Regions from separate parts of the Kitasatospora sp. NPDC056800 genome, predicted to be linked through region 2. Evidence: riboswitches for the same ligand, from Rfam matches in the RefSeq annotation. Region 2 holds a riboswitch; the other holds the start of a gene.

Region 1 (6,954 bases), on a different contig from region 2:
GGCGGACGGGCTCCGCCGGGCTGAGGCGCGGCGGGGGCCGGGGCCCGGCCGCCGGTTGAACCAGTGCCGCCGGTTGAGCCGGAGCCGCTGCCGCCCGTCGTACCGGAACCGCCCGTCGTACCGGATCCGCCTGTCGTACCGGAACCGCCCGCCGCTCCGCCGGAGCCGCCCGTCGTGCCCTGGCCGGGGTCGGCCGGCTGCCCGCCCGGGCTGGGGTTGTGGGCCCGGACGCTGTCCGGCGAGATCGTCGGACGCCCTTCGGTGCCCTCGACGTTGGTGCCGCCGAAGATCCACAGGTCGACGCTGCCGGGCTTCGGCTGGTAGAGCATCGCGCCGAGCTGGCTGTAGGACCACTCGTTCTGGCCCGGATCGGCGTGCCAGTACGACCAGTACGCGGTGGCCGGGGGCGTCAGGACGCACTTCTCCTGGTCCGGCGTCGGGTACTGCTTGCCGCCCTGGAAGCCGCTGTAGCCGATCCGGCAGATGAAGGCCGGTCCGTCGTGCCCGGTGCCGGTGGTCTTCCAGCCGCCCTGGTTGAGCAGGGTGAACCCGGTGGTGGGCGTGGTCCCGCAGGAGCGCAGCAGCGGGCCGCCCCACTTGCCGAAGTCCACGGCGAGTACGGCACCGGAGGTGGTGGTGCACTGCTCGATCGGCAACGGGGTCGCGGCGGCCGGGGTGGTGCCCGCGGCGACGCCGCCGAAGGCGAGCGCGAAGGTCAGCGACGCCGCCCCGGACAGCCGGGCGAGGCGCGTGCCGAGCCCCCGGCTCACCGGTGACGCCCCGGGGCGGCCGCGGTGCGGCGACGGGCGACGAGGACGGCCCCGGCGCCGAGCGCGGTCAGCGCGCCGGCTCCCGCCGTCAGTGCCAGTGCCTGGCTTCCGGTACTGGCCAGGCCCCCTGAACCGGTCCGCACCGGTACGCCCCCGGCCTCGGCGACACCGCCGGACGACGGGGTGTCGGTGGCCGGGGCCGCCGCGGTCGTCGTGGGTGTCCCCGTCGGTGTCGCGGTCGGCGTCCCGGTGGGAGTAGGCGTCGGCGTGCCCGCGAGGTCGCGGGACAGCGTCCCGAAGGAGATGCCGGTGGCACCGCCCAGCACCTGGGTGGACGCGCGGACGTCCGACCCCCGCTGCCCGGCGGCCGCAACGTTGAACCCGCCGTCGCCGTTCTGCTGCCCGGCGAGGAAGTCGAGCGCCTTGGCGATCTGTCCACCGTAGGCGGCCTGGCGCAGCGTCATGCCCTGGACGGCCAGCGCGGCCGAGTTGGTGGAGTCGCCGGACGCGCCGGGGAAGCCGCCGTCGGGCAGCTGCCGCGCGGCGAGCCAGCCGAGCCCCTGGTCGACCGCCTGGGCGGCCTCGTCCCCGGGGACGAGGGCGAGGGCCATGACGGCCATCGCCGTGCTGTCCACGTCGGAGTCGCCAGTGGCGGGGATCAGGCTCGGCCAGGAGCCGTCCGGGTGCTGGAGGCCCTTCAGGTAGGCGATCGCGGGGGCGACGCTGGTGGACTCCCCGGCCCGGAGCTGGGCCATGACGGCGAGCGCCTGGGAGAAGACGGAGGTGGCGTAGGCGTAGTTGCCCGGGGCGGCGCAGCCGGTGTTCGCTTCGGCCTTGGCGCACACCAGCGCGGCGAGGGCGGCGATCAGGTCGTGGCCGCCGAAGTCCCGCGGGTTGCGGCCGACGGCCTCGGCGAGCAGCGCCTCCTTGCCGATGGACCCGCCGCCGGCGTACTCGGTGCCGATCGCGGTCCAGTCGTTGACTGTGCGCTCGCTCGCGTCCTTGCCCTGCTGGTCGAGGAAGTCGACGATCCGGCGAAGCGCGGCGTCGTCGGTGCCGGTCGCGGCGAGGGCGTAGGCCCCGTCGATGGTCAGGCCGAAGTCGGCGAAGGCCGGGAAGCCCTCGTAGTAGTGGCCGTCGATCAGGCGGGACGGGTCGGTGAGGTAGGCGCTCCCCCTGGCCGCGTCGGGTTTCCTCCCCGCGGGCGGGGTCGGCGTGGTGGTGGGGCCGTCCGGGTTGTGCCGGACGGTGGTGAGGTCGGTGCCGGTGAGGGCCAGGAGGGCCTGCTCGGTGGCGACGGCGTCCGGGTCGGTGGTCGACTCGTCGGGGCCGAAGCCGCCGTCCTTGCCCTGCCGGGCGGCGAGCCAGGCGGTGGCGGCGGCCCGGTGGGCGTCCTGGCCGGTGGCCCGGAAGACCTGGGCGGCGATCGCGGTGCTGGTGGTGTCGCCGGGGGCGCCGGGGTACGGGAGGAGGGAGCCGTCGGACTGCTGGCTCGCCGCGAGCTGGTCGGCGGCCTTCCTGGCGGCCGCTTCGTAGCCGGGGGCGGTCCGCAGGGCGAGGGCGGCGATCGCGGTGGCGGACGGGTCGGACTCGCAGTGGTCACCCGCGACGATCATCGAACCGGCCATGCCGCCGTCGGCGCACTGGAAGGCCGCGAACCGGGCGAGGGCCGGGGCGGGCGGCGTCACGCCGGCGCGCTGGAGGGCGATGACGCCGAGGGACTGGACCCAGGGCGAGGACGCGCCGAGGAAGTCCCCGGCGGCGGTGCACCTGCCGTTCTCCCCCGCCCCCGTGCAGACGTGGTCGGTGAGCGCGGCGACCAGGTCCCGCCCGCCGAAGGCGCGCGGGTCGCGGCCGGTGCTCTCGGCGACGAGGGCCAGCAGCGCGGCGGCCCTGGTGTCCGGCGCGCCGGCCGGCCCGTCGGGGTGCAGGAACGCGTCGGTGTGGGCGTCGAGGAAGGCGACCACCTTGCGCAGCGCCGGGTCCTGCGTCCCCGCCGCCGCGAGCGCGATGGCGGTGAGGGCGGTCCGGGGGTAGTCGGGCCCCGGGGCGGCCCAGTTCTCCATGTGGTCGCCGCCGACGAGTTGGCCGGCCAGCCAGGCCGCGGCGGCCGCCGGGTCGCCCGTGGCGGAGGGGGATCCGGTCGGGCTCGTGGTCGGGGTTGCCGAAGGGGAGGCGGAGGGCGAGGGGCCGCCGTTCCTGGCGCGGACGGAGTCCGGGGTGAAGTTCGGCGCCCCGCTGGTGCCACCGATGTCCGTACCGCCGTAGACCCAGGCCTCGACCTCGCCGGGCTTGGGCTTCTGCGTGCCGGCCCCGAACCGGCTGTAGGACCAGGCCTGTTGGCCGGGTTCGGCGATCCAGTACGACCAGTACGCGGTGGCCTGCGGGGTGTTGACGCACGGCTCCTCGGCCGGTGTCGGGTACTGGGCGCCACCGTTGAAGGTCCCGGTCCCGAGCCGGCAGATGAAGGCCGGTCCGTCGTGCTCGGTGCCGGTCGTGGTGAAGCCGGCGTTGTGCAGCAGGTTCATGCCCGTCGTGGGGTGGGCGTCGCAGCCCCGGACGACACCGCCGCCCCAGTGGGTGAAGTCGACGGCGACGATCGCGCCCGTCGTCGCCGTGCACTGCTCGATCGGGTCGGCTGAGGCGGTACCCGGGTACCCGAGCAGGACCGTGCCGCAGGCGGCGACGGCGACGGTGCCGGCGACCACCAGCGAGGCGAGGTCCCGGTTCCTGTGACGTGTGCGATTGCTGCTGACCCTCACGACGACTCCCTGGTCGGTCGACACGCGAGGCGACGGCGCAGCCGACGGTCGCCCGCGGGCACGGGGGCCGTCGAAACCGCGTCGTAGTCCGCGACGACGCAAGTGCTCTGTGAACAGACCCCCGGTCCAGGCATTCCGGCTCACCCACCCCCAGGTGGGTCCACGGTTGCGGGTCAGCGCCGGAGTTGGACCGGCTTCCCCTGAATGCCGAGGGCAAAAAATCGGTTCATCAGACCACGCTGACCGACGGAGAGTCAACGGGGCGTCAGGTCGATCACATCACCTCGTCGGGCGACGGACCTGTGCGGTAGCGTCCGCGGTGGCCGAGCGGGGGAACCCGGTGCGAACCCGGGGCTGACGCGCAGCGGTGTGGGGCGGTGACCGTACCGTCCCGAGCCCGAATGCCCGCCCGGCCACGCACCACGGCGAATGCCGGCCCACGCGATCCGGGCGGCGACCGCTCCGGCAGTCGCGCGCCCCGAGCGGACGCGGGAGTCCCGGGGCAGGGTCGGCGCCCGCCACCCCAAGGAGCCTGTCCCGTGCCCCTCCCCACCCCGTCCCGCGCCGCCTCGGCGACCACCGTCGCCCTGACAGCCGGAGCCCTGCTGCTCTCCGCCGTCCCCGCCCACGCGACGGCCACCCCGGCCCAGATAGCCACCTCCAAGAGCACCGGCGTCACGTACCTGAAGTCCCTCCAGGCCGCCGACGGCAGCTACGTCACCGGCGGCGGACTCTCCAACGAGTGGGCGTTCAGCGCGCTCGCCGCCGCCGGAACGGCCGCCGCCGACGTGACCCCCGGCGGGGACACCGGCAAGAACGCCCGCCTCGTCTACCGCAACCAGCTCGCCGCCCCCGGCTGGCCCGGCACCTCGCCCGTGGCCACGGACTACGAGCGCGCCGTCCTCAACGCCTACGCGGCCGGCATCGACCCCGCCCGCGTCGGCCCCGGCCGCAACCTCCTCGCCGACCTCACCGCCTACTGGCAGACCGCCGAACCCGGCTACTACGGCCCGTCCGCCAACTTCAACGGCACCGTCTTCGGCCTGCTCGCCCTCGCCGGCGCCAGGACCCAGGCCGGCGCCCAGCGCGCCCCGCAGCCGCTGCTCGACGCCTCCGTCACGGCCGTGCGCGCCAACCAGCACAACGACGGCGGCTGGAACTACAGCAAGGCCGCGGGCGACCCGACGGCACTCGCCCAGGGCAGCGACATCGACATGACGGGTGCCGCCATGGCCTCCCTCTGCACCGCCGGAGTGCCCAACACCGATTCCGCGGTCGTCGCCGCCAAGAACTTCCTCAAGGGCAAGCTCGCCTCCTCCGGCGCCTTCAACGCCATGTTCGGGGTGAACACCGACTCCAACGGCTGGGCCGTGTCCGGCCTCAACGCCTGCGGCATCAACCCCCAGGGCACCGACTTCACCAGCGGCACCGGCAAGACCCCGGTCGACTTCCTGATATCCCAGCAGTTCAAGCCCGGCGGCGGCTTCAAGTACCTTCCCACCGACACCAGCCCGTCCGCCTACGCCTCCGTCGACGGCCTGCGCGCCGTCGCCGGTGCCGGGTTCACCGCCACCCCGCCCGCCCCGACCACCGCGGGCGAGCCCGCCTGGGCCGCCACCACCGACTTCACCGCCGGCACCGCCGCCCGGCTCCCGCTGGTCGTCGACGACGGCACCGGCGCGCTCAGGGTCTGCGCCGTCACCCTCACCCCGACCGGCACCACCGCGACCCTCGGCGACGTCCTCGACGCGGCCGCCACCGCGACCCCGAGCGGCTGCGTCACCTCCGTCACCCCGTCCACCGGCGGCGGCACCGTCACCGCGCTCAACGGCACGGCCAACGCCGGCTCCTCCACCTGGAAGCTCAGCCTGGACGGCGCCACCGCCACCCCGGCCGCCCGGGCCGCGACCGTCCACCTCGGCGACACCGTCTCGCTGCGCTACGGCGGCTGACCGCACGACGACGCAGGACGGGGGCACCGGCGCCCCGGCCCCTTCCGGAGACGGGGCCGGGGCGCCGGTGGCCCTCCGCCTGTCAGGGCGCGGTGGTGCCCGGCTGTGCGCCGGCGCCGAAGGACCAGCCCTCGACGTCGCCGGGGGCCGGGTCGTAGCTGCCCGCGCCCAGGCTGCTGTACGACCAGGGGCCGCCGTGCTGGGCGTGCCAGTACGACCAGTAGGCGCTGCCGGTCGGGTTGGTGCAGGCCGTCGGCAGGGCGTTGATGGTGCAGACGAAGCCCGGGTAGCGCGGGTGGAAGGCGTACGAGAATCCGGCGCCGGTGAGCGCGGCCAGGCCGCTGGCCGGGTCGCCGGGCGCGCAGCCGGTCTGGATGCCGCCGCCGACGGCGGTGAAGTCGACCACGACGGTGACGCCGGTGGTGCCGCCGCAGGCGGCCGCCCGCGCCTGCGGGGCCTGGACGGCGGAGACGCCGAGCAGTCCGGCGGTGAGGGCCGCCGCGGCGGCGATCGACCCGAGCGTACGGCGGGCCGGGCGGACCGGGGTGGGGGTGTCGCTCATCGGTGAACTCCTCGCGGTGTCAGCGTGGTTCAGCGCGTGGCCGGGACCGGCGGGCAGGCCTGGGTCGGGGCGTCGGGGGCGGCCCCGGAGGCGGAGAGCGTGGGCAGCGGAGTGCCCGCGAGGCCGAGGACGGCCTGCGCCGTGGCCCGGGCGCCGGTGCCCGCGTTGAAGCCGGTCGCGTCGTAGGCGACGGCGCCGCGGACCGCCGGGTCGGCGGAGCAGCCCTGCTGGAGCTTCACCAGCCGGCCCCAGGCCTTGAGGCCGGGGCCGAGGCGTCCGCCGGAGAGCAGCGCCTGGGTGGCCAGGCCGGTGCTGTTGGCGTTGGAGGCGGTCGCCCCGGCGGCCGCGAACCCGCCGTCGGCGTTCTGGTGGGCGGTGAGCCAGCCCAGGCCCGTGTTCGCCTTGGCGGCACGCCCGGTGGCGGCGAGGGCCTGGACGGCGAGCGCGGTGGCGTCGGCGTCGCTGGTGCAGGCGGCCTGGCCGAAGGAGAGCGGGAAGCCGCCGTCCGCGCACTGGCTGTTCGCCAGGAAGTCCACGGCCGCCGCCGGGGCGCCACCGGGCGTGCGGTGCAGGGCGATCACGGCGAGGGACTGGCCGAAGGCGTTGCTGTAGTCGCCCCACTGGGAGCGGTCGGAGAACCGGCCCTCGGCGGTCTGCAGCGACCGCAGGCGGGCCGGCAGGTCGACGCCGCCGAAGGCCGCCGGGTCCCCGCCGCGGACCTCGACGGCGAGCAGCAGCTTGGCGGTCGCGCCCGCGTAGGCCTCGGCGGTGCCGTCGCCGAGGTAGCCGCCGATGATCTCGGGCTTCGCCAGCCAGGCGGTGGCCTTCGCGGCGGCCTCGTCGGAGCCGCGCGAGGCGGCGAAGGCCAGTACGGCGTCGATGGTGAGGCCCTGGTCGGGGTAGGCGGT
Region 2 (6,954 bases):
CGATGGTCGGCGTCGCGTAGGTGGAGAACTCGACCCCGCGCTCGTGGTCGAAGCGGTCCACCGACTTGATCAGGCCGATGGTGGCGACCTGGGTCAGGTCGTCCAGCGGCTCGCCCCGGTTGCGGAAGCGCCGGGCCAGGTGCTCGACCAGCGGGATGTGCATCCGCACCAGCTGGTTGCGCAGCTCGACCCGCTCCGGGGAGCCCTCGGGCAGTGCGGACAGCCGGACGAACAGCGCGCGGGCGGCCTCCCGGTCCGGGGCGCCGGTGCGGTGCGAGCCCTGGGCGGGCAGGGCGACGTGCGGCTCGACCTCGGCCGTCGGCTCGGCCTCGACCGCCGGTTCCGTCCCGACGGCCGGGGCCGTCTCGTCCACCGGGTCCGGCGGGGGCGCGGAGGCAGGCGTCGGCTCGGACGTCGGCTCGGTGGGGTGGCTCATCCGCTGGGCGTCCTTCGGGTGCGCTTCGTCGTTGGCGGCGAGGCCGGGAACGCTCGCCTGGGTCGGTACGGCAGGTCCCGCCGTCGCGAGGCCGGTACGGTCCAGATCACTCACGGCCATTCCCCCGTTCCGTTCCGGGAGCACCGGGGCCGGTGGCCCCGGAATCGTCTCGTTGGTCGTACCGCGTGGGTGGCGGTACCGGGAGCCGTCCGTCGGTCCCCTGAGCGGGGGAGCGGCGGACGGCCCTTGCGCGGGTGCTGCTCGGTGCTGCTCGGTCGTGCGGTGCGGTCCGGCGCCCGACTAGTGGGAGGGGGACCCGCCGCGCTTCTTGTGCAGGCTGATCGTCACGGTCCTGTCCTCGGCGACCGAGGAGTCGACCTCGCCGGCCAGGGCGGAGAGCACCGTCCAGGCGAAGGTGTCCCGTTCGGGAGCCTTGCCGTCGGTGGTCGGGGCGGAGACGGTGACCTTCAACGAGTCGCCGACCAGCCGGAACTCGCAGGACAGTACGGAGCCGGGCACCGCCTGCTGGAGCAGGATGGCGCAGGCCTCGTCGACCGCGATCCGCAGGTCCTCGATCTCGTCGAGCGTGAAGTCCAACCGGGCCGCCAACCCGGCCGTCGCTGTTCGCAGGACGGAGAGGTAGGCCCCGGCTGCGGGCAGCCGGACCTCCACGAAGTCCTGAACGCCGAGATCGCCGTCGATCTGGGACACCCTTGCCTCCTGGGTGGCGCGCTGTGCTTTCTTGGTACCCCGCTTGTTACCGCTTGCTACCCCCGAAGGGGGCCCGGCGCCGCGGATCCGCCATCGCTCTGCCTTCCGCACCCCGGTTCGGGAGTTACTCATGGTAAGGCATTGCGACGCAGGGTGGCAGACCCTTTCCCCGGACTCCCGGGAGCCGTTCAGCGCTGCCCGGCGGCGGCCAGCGCCCCGTCGGAGAGCCGGTACACCGTCCACTCGTCCATCGGCACCGCGCCGATCGACTTGTAGAAGTCGATCGAGGGCTGGTTCCAGTCCAGGACCGACCACTCGACCCGGGAGTAGCCGCGCTCGACGGCGATCCGGGCGAGTTCCAGCAGCAGCGCCTTGCCGTGGCCGCCGCCGCGCGCCTCCGGGCGGACGTACAGGTCCTCCAGGTAGATCCCGTGGGTGCCGCGCCAGGTCGAGAAGTTGCGGAACCAGACCGCGAAGCCGACCGGTTCACCGGTGGCGTCGTCCTCGGCGATCAGCCCGAACAGGGCCGGGTTCTCGCCGAACAGGGCCTCGTGCAGCTGCTCCTCGGTGGCCTTCGCCTCGTGCAGGGCCTTCTCGTACTCCGCGAGTTCGCGGATCATGGCGTGGACGACGGGGACGTCGGTGGCGACGGCGGTGCGGATCATGTCCGTGAGCCTACTGCTCGGGACCGGTCTCGTCCCAGGCCTGGAGGGAGGTCTGGTCGATGATCCGGCCGTCCCGCAGACCGGCCATCGAGGACATCAGCACCCGGACGCCGTCCGGGTACCGGCAGGACTCCAGGAAGGCGACGTGGTCGCCCTGGACGACCACCTGTTCCAGTGTGTGGGTCATCTCGCGGCCGTAGACGTCGTCCAGCATGGCGCCGATCTCCTCCCGCCCGTGCATCACCAGGGGGTGGCTGGGCTGGGTCTTGCGGTCGACCATGCGCAGTTCGGCGTCCTCCGCGTAGAGCGCCAGGAGGGCCTCGGCGTCGCGGCGCTCGATGCCCTCGCGCAGTGCGCGGGTGTCGAAGGCGGCGGGGGCCGTCGTGGTGGTCATGATCTCGCTCCTCCGGTCGGGTTCCGTCGGCTCGTACCTTGAGCGTACGCCCGCGGCCGCCCGGACCCGGAGGAGCGGGATCCGGGCCGGTCAGGGGGCCGGCACGGTGCGCAGGTAGGCGGCCAGCGCGCTGATCGCGGCCGGGTTGCGCGGGCTCTCCACCAGGTCGACGTAGTCCATGACGAAGATCCGGCCGTTCCTGACCGCGGCGACGTCGGCCAGCGGCGGGAAGGACATCAGGAACTTTCGCTTCTCCTCGGCCTTCGGCGTCGCGTAGTCGTTGATCACGATCACCTCGGGGTCGCGCTGCACCACGCTCTCCCAGCCGGCCGTGACCCAGCTGTCGGCGAGGTCGCCCATGATGTTGGTCCCGCCGGCCTTGGCGATGATCTCGTTGGCGGCGGCGAACTTCCCGGCGGTGTACGGCTTGTCCTGCCCGCTGTCGTACAGGAAGACGGACGGGTGGCGCTCGGCCGGCGGGACGGCGGCGATCCGCGCCTTGAAGTCCGCGATCAGCTGGTCGGAGCGGTCCTTGACGTCGAAGATCTCGCCGAGGTTGGCCAGGTCGGTGTAGAGCGCCTCCAGCGGGTCCATCACGCCGCGCTCGGTGCCCTTGCCGCTGCGGCAGGACTCGCTGAGCACGTACGAGTCGACGCCGAGCGCCCTGAAGGCCTGCGGGGTGACGCCGCTGCCCTCGTCGAAGCCGTAGTGCCAGCCGGCGAAGACCAGGTCGGCCTTGGCGTCCAGCGCGATCTCCTTGGTGAGGATCTTCTTGGAGAGCCAGGTGGTCTGCTGGTAGCCGTCCTTCCAGGCGACCTGGTCGATCTTCCCCTTGTCGTCGGGCATCACGTAGCCGGCCATCCGGTCGGCGAGGCCGAGCGAGAGCATCAGTTCGGTGATGTTGACGTCGTTGGTCACCACCCGGGCGGGCTTCTGCGCGAAGGTGAGCTTCTCCCCGCAGTTGTCCACCGTCACGGGGTAGTGGGCGGAGGCGGTGGCGGCCTCCTTCGGGGCGATCTCGGCGCCGCAGCCGACGAGTCCGAGGGCGAGCAGGGCGGTGGCGGCAACGGCCTTGGTGCGCACGGGAGTTCCTTGGGGGTCAGGGGAGGCGGTCGAAGAGCAGCTGGAGGGCGCCGGTCTCCGGGTGGCGCACCGGGGTGCCCCGGACGCCGAACACCTCGGCCAGCAGGGCGGGTCGGAGCACCTCGTCGGGCGGCCCGGAGGCGACGATCCGGCCGTCCCGCAGGACGTACAGCAGGTCGCAGTGGCCCGCCGCCAGGTTGAGGTCGTGCAGCGCGGTGAGCACCGTCGGACCGGCCTCGCGGGCGAGCACCAGCACCTCCAACTGGTGCGCGATGTCGAGGTGGTTGGTGGGTTCGTCCAGCACCAGCAGGCGCGGCTCCTGGACCAGCGCGCGGGCGAACAGCACCCGCTGCTTCTCGCCCCCGGACAGGCTCAGGAAGCCCCGCTCGGCGAGGTGCCCGGCCCGGACCTTGCGCAGCGCCTCGGCGCAGCGCCGCTCGTCCCCGTCGACTTGGGCGCCGAAGCCGCGGCGGTGCGGCAGCCGGCCCATGGCGACCACCTCGGCGACGGTGAAGTCGAACTCGGCGGAGTGCTCCTGGGTCAGCGCGGCCACCCGGCGGGCGCTCTCGCGGGCGGTGAGGGCGTGCAGGTCGTCGCCGGCCAGCCGGACCACGCCGCCGGCCGGCTTCAGCACCCGGTAGACGCAGCGCAGCAGGGTCGACTTGCCGCTGCCGTTGGGGCCTATCAGGCCGACCACCTGCCCGGCGGCGGCCGCCAGGCTCACCTCGTGGACCAGCCGGGTGCCGGCCAGCTCCACCGAGACGCCGTCGACGGCGAGGTCCTGGGCGTGCACCGGGGTCGGGTCGGTCGTCGCGGTCACCGGGCACCTCCGAAGGCCTGGCCGCGGCGGCGCATCATCACCAGGAAGGCGGGCACGCCGAGCACCGCGGTGAACACCCCGACGGGCAGTTCGGCGGGCGCCAGCAGGGTGCGCGAGGCGATGTCCACCCAGACCAGCAGCAGCGCCCCGGCGAGCGGCGCGACCACCAGCACCCGGCGGTGCCCGGCGCCGACCAGCATCCGCGCCAGGTGCGGCATCAGCAGCCCGACGAAGCCGATCGCCCCGCTGACCGCGACCACGGTGCCGGTGACGGCGGCGGTCACCACGAACAGCTCGCGGCGCAGCCGGTCCGGGTCCACGCCGAGCGAGGCGGAGGTCTCGTCGCCCATCGCGAGCGCGTCCAGCCGCCCGGCGGTGCAGGCCAGGTAGGCGAGCCCGGCCAGCACGGTGACGGCGGCGATCGGCACCTTGCCCCAGGTGGCGCCGCCGAGGCTGCCGAGCAGCCACATCATGACGTCCCGGGCGGCCTCGCCGCGGTCGGCGGCGAAGACCATCAGGGTGGTGGCGGCGGAGAAGCCGTAGGACAGCGCGGTGCCGGTGAGCACCAGCCGCAGCGGGGTGAGCCCGTACGCGGTGCGGGCCGCGACGTAGACCAGGGTCATGGCGGCCAGCGCGGAGCCGAAGGCGGAGGCGGAGATCGCCCACACCCCGAGCGAGGCGAAGGCGCCGAACAGCATCACGGCGTTGGCGCCGACGGCCGCGCCGGAGGAGATGCCGAGCACGAAGGGGTCCGCCAGCGCGTTGCGCACCAGGGCCTGGACGGCGACCCCGCAGGCGGCCAGCCCGGCGCCGACCACGGCGGCCAGCACGGTGCGCGGCAGCCGGATCTCCCAGACGATCGCGTACGCGGCCGCCTCGTCCGCGTCCAGCCGGCCGCCCGTCAGCCCGGCGCCCAGGAGCCGCAGCACCCGGGGCAGGCCGAGCCCGGAGGAGCCGAGGGCGACCCCGCAGACCAGGGAGAGCAGCAGGGCGGCGGCGAGGCCGGCGGCGAGCGGGACGACGGGTATTCGGCGAGCGGGCGGGCCGACTGCACGGTTGACGGGTGCGCGGTTCACGGGTGCGCCTTGCCTCGGGCCGGGAGCGCGCCGGGGCGGGCGCGGGCCGGGGGCGTGCCGGGGCGCCGTTCCCCTCGCAGTCCGCGGCGAGTTGTCGGGAGGTCGGCGGCCGAGGGCGATCGGGCTGGCGCGGCCGTACGGGCGGGTACGGGCCGTGCTCACCGTTGCGGGTCAGCGCCGGATTCGCACCGGACTTCCCCCTCGGACGCCCTGGCAGCATAACAGCCACTCAGGGCAGGCAACCCTTACCGGGCCGGGTCGGACGTGAACGCACGACCGCCCCCGTCCGGCGGTGCGGACGGGGGCGGTCGGGTGGCGACGCGTCAGGCTCAGGCCTGCTTGGTCTCCCAGAAGATCTTGTCGACCTGGGCGATCAGGTCGAGCAGGGCCTGGCCGGTGGCCGGGTCCGTGGACGCCTTGGCGGCCGAGGCGGCCTTCAGGGTGTCGTTGATCAGCTGGTGCAGCTGCGGGTACTTCTCGAAGTGCGGGGCCTTGAAGTAGTCGCTCCACAGCACCGAGATGTGGTGCTTGACGGCCTCGGCGCGCTGCTCCTTGATGATGACGGCGCGGGCGCGGAAGTGCGGGTCCTCGTTGGCCTGGTACTTCTCCTGGGTGGCCTTGACCGACTCGGCCTCCAGCTTGGCCTGCGCGGGGTCGTAGACGCCGCAGGGCAGGTCGCAGTGGGCGTGGACGGTGGCGCGCGGTGCAAACAGACGAGAGAACATGGGAGTCCTTCCTTAGATCGTCTTCCCGCGCCCGAGATTACCCTTCCGCCCTCCCGGTTTCGCGATCGGGCGGTGGGCCTAGGGCGAAAGACGGACCGGGAACCGGCGCAATCCGGACATCGGACGGACGGCGGTCCGTACGGCAGACTGGGGGCGCGAGCGGGGGCGGGAGGAGGAGTCGTGGCGCGGAGCACGCGAGCGGAGGGCGCCGGGGCGGGGGAGCGCGGCCCGGGCGGCGCGCTGCCGTTCGGGCTGGTCGACGTGGCGGGGCCGTCGATGGTCCCGACCCTGCGCGAGGGCGACCGGCTGCTGGTCCGCTACGGCGCGCCGATCCGGCCCGGCGCGGTGGTGGTCTTCCGGCACCCGTTCCAGCAGGACCTGCTGGTGGTGAAGCGGGCCGCCGAGCGCCGGGCCACGGGCTGGTGGCTGCTCTCCGACAATCGCCCGGTGGACAGCGACAGCCGCAGCTACGGCGCCGTCCCGGACGAGCTGGTGCTCGGCCGGGTGCTGCTGCGGCTGCGCCCGAGCCCGGTCTGGCTGGCGCCGGGGCGCCGGCTGGAGCGGCTGCTGCTCACCCCGCGGCTGGCCCGGGTGCCGGGCCTGGCCCGCCGGCTCGGCGCCTGGGTCGAGGAGGTCTAGCGGGCCGCTACGCCCGGGCCGCCGCCTCCGCCTCCAGGCGCTTGCGGGCCCGGTAGGCGGCCACGTTGGCGCGGGTCGCGCAGCGGTCCGAGCAGTAGCGGCGGGAGCGGTTGGTCGAGGTGTCCAGGTAGGCGTTGCGGCAGGGCGCGGCCTGGCAGATGCCGAGCCGGTCGGCGCCCAGCTCGGTGAGGTGGACGGCCAGGCCCATGCAGGCGACCGCGCTGAAGTGGGCGGTGGCGGTGGGGGAGTTGTCGGCCAGGTGCAGGTGCCAGCGCGGCCGCCCGGCGTCGTCCAGGTAGTCGTGCCCGGAGATCAGCGGGCTGACCGGGTACTCCATCAGCAGGCTGTTCAGCAGGTCGACGCCGCGGATCTCGTCCCCGCCGGCGGCGGCCTCGAAGACCCCGC

The links. A riboswitch is a leader RNA that binds a small molecule or an ion and turns the genes downstream of it on or off. The one in region 2 is predicted to bind cobalamin.
Region 1: it holds a riboswitch for cobalamin, as region 2 does, so the genes downstream of both, ACFRQN_RS03590 (prenyltransferase/squalene oxidase repeat-containing protein) here and ACFRQN_RS36610 (iron ABC transporter permease) in region 2, are expected to answer to the same signal.

The regions. Positions count from the first base shown of each region.
Region 1 is NZ_JBHUAL010000008.1:67,414-74,367, forward strand. It holds gene ACFRQN_RS03585 (hypothetical protein) at 1-770, opposite strand, end outside; gene ACFRQN_RS03590 (prenyltransferase/squalene oxidase repeat-containing protein) at 767-3,532, opposite strand; cobalamin riboswitch at 3,640-3,784, opposite strand; cobalamin riboswitch at 3,863-3,939, shown strand; gene ACFRQN_RS03595 (hypothetical protein) at 4,072-5,484, shown strand; gene ACFRQN_RS03600 (flagellar hook-length control protein FliK) at 5,567-6,046, opposite strand; gene ACFRQN_RS03605 (prenyltransferase/squalene oxidase repeat-containing protein) at 6,076-6,954, opposite strand, start outside.
Region 2 is NZ_JBHUAL010000257.1:4,998-11,951, forward strand. It holds gene ACFRQN_RS36580 (SigB/SigF/SigG family RNA polymerase sigma factor) at 1-556, opposite strand, end outside; gene ACFRQN_RS36585 (anti-sigma regulatory factor) at 737-1,147, opposite strand; gene ACFRQN_RS36590 (GNAT family N-acetyltransferase) at 1,336-1,812, opposite strand; gene ACFRQN_RS36595 (nuclear transport factor 2 family protein) at 1,823-2,206, opposite strand; gene ACFRQN_RS36600 (ABC transporter substrate-binding protein) at 2,297-3,289, opposite strand; gene ACFRQN_RS36605 (ABC transporter ATP-binding protein) at 3,306-4,109, opposite strand; gene ACFRQN_RS36610 (iron ABC transporter permease) at 4,106-5,185, opposite strand; cobalamin riboswitch at 5,308-5,433, opposite strand; gene sodN (superoxide dismutase, Ni) at 5,515-5,910, opposite strand; gene sodX (nickel-type superoxide dismutase maturation protease) at 6,187-6,549, shown strand; gene ACFRQN_RS36625 (CGNR zinc finger domain-containing protein) at 6,557-6,954, opposite strand, start outside.